2 regions of the Salinispirillum marinum genome follow, and region 2 is predicted to be linked to the other one. Evidence: predicted binding sites of a transcription regulator. Region 2 holds the regulator's gene; the other holds the start of a gene.
What was found. Region 2 encodes PhoB, which activates phosphate uptake and scavenging genes when phosphate is short. Its sites were predicted from a motif close to TGTCATANNNNTGTCANA; they were not measured.
Positions count from the first base shown of each region.

Region 1: the regulator PhoB is predicted to act here: its motif matches at 1,129-1,146, upstream of ACFOSD_RS14430 (bifunctional metallophosphatase/5'-nucleotidase).

Region 1 covers NZ_JBHSAL010000005.1:210,056-212,460, reverse strand. The annotation lists gene ACFOSD_RS14430 (bifunctional metallophosphatase/5'-nucleotidase) at 1-1,028, opposite strand, end outside; gene ACFOSD_RS14425 (CBS domain-containing protein) at 1,202-1,618, shown strand; gene ACFOSD_RS14420 (acyl-CoA dehydrogenase) at 1,780-2,405, shown strand, end outside.
Region 2 covers NZ_JBHSAL010000001.1:1,163,932-1,166,336, reverse strand. The annotation lists gene ubiA (4-hydroxybenzoate octaprenyltransferase) at 1-785, shown strand, start outside; gene phoB (phosphate regulon transcriptional regulator PhoB) at 895-1,596, shown strand; gene phoR (phosphate regulon sensor histidine kinase PhoR) at 1,593-2,405, shown strand, end outside.

The DNA.
Region 1 (2,405 bases), on a different contig from region 2:
ACAGGCACACGCTGACCTTCGCTGTTACGACGGAGGAAGGTATCGCCCAGTGGCAGATGTGGATTACCGCCACAGCTCGCCACATTGCCGTTGTCATCCCAGCTCACTTGCAGCTCACCCACAATCAGGGAGTATTCCCAAGCCTGAGCGATACACACGGTGTTGCCGGTAGCGTCACTTACCACGGTAGGGTATGGGCCCGCTGGGCTCAAGCCATACTGCGCGAAGTCATCACCCAATAAGGTGTGCGAATCACCACCGATGATGGCATCGACACCACGCAGTTGGCGTGCCATGGCAATGTCGTTTTCGTACTGGTAGTGCGTTACCAGGACGATTTTATCAATGCCCATGGCGGTCAGTTCATCGATATAGCGCTGCGCCGTTTCGACTTCGTCCAGGAACACGGTGGTGGCATCCGGCTTGGATGAGTTCTTGGTTTTGTTGGCGATATCAATGCCAATAAAGCCGACTTTGGCGCTGCCGAAGGACTTAATGACGTAAGGGTCGAAGGAGTCCCACTGGCTGTTGGGTGTGAGCGGCGAAACACCGACTTCAGGCACCACGTTGGCCGAGATTACGCTGGTGTTGCAGTCGCCTTCGTTCAAATAGCCTAAGAAGTTCGCCAGACCCGCATCGCCGTCGTCAAATTCGTGGTTACCCAGCGTGAAAACGTCAAAGCAGGCTTCGTTCATCATGGCGGCATCGGCTTCGCCTTTGAACAGGGTGTAATACAGGTCGCCGGTAATGGCGTCGCCCGCGTGCACTTTAACGCTGTGTTCCGCCTGCGCTTCGAGTGTTTTGATCAAACTGACGGCGCGCGGAAAACCACCAATTTCAACCCGCGTGCGCTCACCGTCTAACATTAAGTCGGTGCCGCTGTTTGGGAATAAGCGAGAGTGGTGGTCGTTCATGTGAATGATGGTAAGGTCGAGTGCGCCAGAGCCATCGGAGGGTGCCAACATGGCGCAACCGCTCAAGGTTAAGATGGCGGCAGCAGCGCCGGTTAAAAGCCACTGTTTTTGCATGGAAGTGTTCCTTTCATAGAAAGTTAATGGTTGCAGGTTTGACCTTGGCCTAAACCTACTCTTCTCATTGGTTCTTGTTCTGGGCAATATAGAACGCCAATGTGTCAGAGTGACGACATTGACGCAACAAAAATTGACTTCATGGTCAGTTGAGCCGTTTGAGGAGAGTTCACATGGCCGTAGCCGACATTATGACGCGTAAAGTGGTCTCCATAGGGATGGACGACACCCTGGAAGACGTGAAGCATATTTTCGACAACACGCAGTTTCATCACTTGCTGGTGATTCAGAGTGGTAACTTGGTGGGGGTGATTTCTGACCGCGACCTGTTTAAAGCCATTAGCCCGAACTTAGGCACGGCGGCGGAAACATGGAAAGACCTCGCTACCCTGAGTAAAAAAGTGCATCAGGTGATGACGCGAAAATTGGTGGTCATTCGGGAGAATGCGCCCATCTTTGATGCCGTTGAAATGATCAATCAGCATCGGGTGTCCTGTTTACCGGTGGTGGATGAACGGGGTAAGGTCGCCGGTATACTGTCATGGCGGGACATTTTGCGTGAACTGGAGCATGCCCGACGCATCAAGTAGTGCTTGTTTACGCGCAGCAAAAAGCGACCTGTCGTGTTCATCTATTGTTGCCAAAACCGAACAGGTGCTATTTTTTTAACGCATAAGCTGGTAACTCCCTCCGCAACCCGCTAAATTCAAACGTGCGTTTAAATTCGACAACGTTCACTGTTGAGGTTGCCATGAATCATCTGCTCGTTCTACTTGTTGCCATTGTGGTGTTGTTCGCGGTGATGCGCCGTGAGCTGGGTGCTGTGGCCGGTATCATTGCGTTTGCCGGTTTGGCGGTATTGGGGTTTTATTTGCGCAGCCCGTTATTGGCGCTGTTATTCATCATGGGCGGTGGTATTACTGCAGCGGCAGGCTTGCCGATGTTCCGGCGACAGTGGTTAACCCCGCAGATTTTTGCCATTTTCAAGAAAGTAGCCCCGAAAGTATCACCCACGGAGCAGGTAGCATTAGATGCCGGTACGGTGGGTTGGGACGGGCAATTGTTTTCGGGCCGACCAGACTGGCAACAATTGTTGAACCAGCGTTACAGCGGCCTGACCGAGGAAGAACAAGCCTTTTTAGATAACCAATGCAGCAAAGCCGTGAGCATGTGCAATGCATGGGAAATTGCCGTTGAGCGTGCCGACATGCCCAAAGAATTGTGGGACTTCCTGAAGCAAGAGAAGTTCTTCGGCATGATCATTCCGAAAGAATACGGCGGTTTGCATTTCTCGGCGAAAGCCCAGTCAGCGGTGTTACAGAAACTGGCCGCGAATGAAACCTTGATGTCGACCGTTGGGGTGCCGAATTCCTTAGG
Region 2 (2,405 bases):
TTTGGGCGCTCTGGTTCGCCGCCGATGGCGTACCGCCGCTGCACGTGTTGGTGGTGTTCATCTTGGGTGTGGTGTTGATGCGGAGCGCCGGATGCATCATTAACGACTACGCTGACCGCAACTTGGATGGTCACGTTGAGCGCACCCAGCACCGCCCGTTGGCGACCGGGCAAATCAGCAGCCGGGAAGCGCTTGGCGTGGCGGCAGGACTCACCTTCTTAGCCTTTTTGCTGGTGTTGACCACCAACGGGACGACCGTACTCTGGTCCTTCGGTGCCGTGGGTTTGGCAGCGTTATACCCTTTTATGAAGCGCTACACGCATTTGCCGCAAGTGTTTCTCGGCATGGCCTTTTCCTGGTCGGTTCCGATGGCCTTTACGGCGCAAGGTGAGGCTGTCAGTGCACTGGCCTGGCTGATCTTCGCCAGCAACGTACTGTGGATCGTAGCGTATGACACCCTGTACGCCATGGTGGACCGTGAAGATGATCTGAAAATTGGTATTCGATCGACCGCCATTCTTTTTGGCGATGCAGACCGCTTAATGGTCGGCGTATTACAAGCCTTGTTCTTGTTCGGCATGATACTGGTGGGTCGCCTGAGCGACAGTGGCGCACTGTATTACTTAGGTCTAGCTGCCGCAGCCGCCTTGTTTGCGTGGCAACACCTACGCATTCGTGACCGTGATCGGGCGGCCTGTTTCTGGGCATTTTTGCACAATCACTGGGTGGGCTTGGTGATCTTCGTTGGCCTTGTTTTGGACCGCGCGCTCAAGCATTTATGGTGATAAAACCACCCTTTTGTTGACACTCTCATGAAAACGGTCATATTTCTGACATAATTCCGCAGTGTAATGGTCATCTACGAATGAACCAGCTACATAGGCGAGGTCAAGAATGTCAGGTAGAACCATTTTGGTGGTGGATGATGAAGCCCCCATCCGTGAGATGATCGCGGCAGCGCTCGAAATGGCGGGGTATCATTGCCTTGAAGCGGAAGATGCATTGAGTGCACATTCCATGGTGGTCGACCAGAAGCCGGATTTAATCCTGCTGGACTGGATGCTGCCTAACACCAGCGGCATTGAACTAGCCCGTCGCCTCAAGAAAGACGCACTCACCGGTGAGATTCCCATCATCATGCTCACCGCAAAAGGTGAGGAAGATCATAAAATTCAAGGCTTGGAAGCGGGTGCGGACGACTACATCACCAAACCCTTCTCACCACGCGAGTTGGTGGCCCGCTTAAAGGCGGTGTTGCGTCGGACCACCCCGATAGGCGTCGACAGCCCGATCGAATTGCGCGGCCTGCGGCTGGACCCCGGTAGCCACCGGGTGACCTCACATGGTCACAACCTCGACATGGGGCCTACAGAGTTTCGTCTTTTGCAATTCTTCATGACCCACGCCGAACGCGCTTATACGCGTTCGCAATTGCTTGATCAGGTGTGGGGCGGTAACGTGTATGTGGATGAACGCACGGTGGATGTGCACATTCGCCGATTGCGAAAAGCACTGGGCGAAGAGCATAGCCAAATGGTGCAAACCGTGCGTGGTACTGGCTATCGCTTCTCGGAAAAGGTTGAGCAGTCTGAATGATGAATATGCCACGCAGTGCAGGGCTCCGCAAAGCGTTGTTGTTTTATGGCCTGATCGGCCTTCTCGGCTGGCTACTGGGCTGGACACCATGGCTTTTGGCACTCGCCTTAGCCTTGCAGTTGATCTGGTCGCACTACCAAATGCAACGCACCCTGACGTGGCTACAATCGTTTGACGACAGTGAACCACCGCGCGCTAAAGGCGAGTGGGGGAAGCTACTGGACTCCCTGTGGCATTTTCGTCGCAACCACCGCAGTGAATTACGAAAATTACAAAACAGCTTACAGCGCGTACAGCGCACGGTGGAAAGCCTGTCCGACGGCTTAGTGATTATTAAGCCCAATGGAGAAATGCAGTGGTGGAACGAGGCAGCGGCCGTCATGCTGAATCTGCGGCCCGGTGATGAAGGACAAATGCTCACAAACTTGGTGCGGGACCCCGCCTTTGTCGAATTTTTTGACCGCAATCGAGATTATGTCGAGTTTGTCTGGACCAACCCCCGCACCGGCAGTTTCCTGCAGTTCACCAACAACCGACATGCGGCGGGCAACCGCTTGTTGATGGTGCGAGACATTTCCCGCTTACGGCAGCTGGAACAAATGCGGCAGGATTTCGTGGCCAATGCATCACATGAACTGCGGACGCCTTTGACCGTACTGCAAGGCTATTTAGAAACCTTTGCCGACCTCAGTGATGCCCTGCCGGAACGGTTACGCAAAGGGGTTGATTTGATGCTGGCACAAACCAAACGCATGGCGAATTTGGTCAACGACCTTTTACTGCTCACCCGTTTGGATTCCATTGATAAG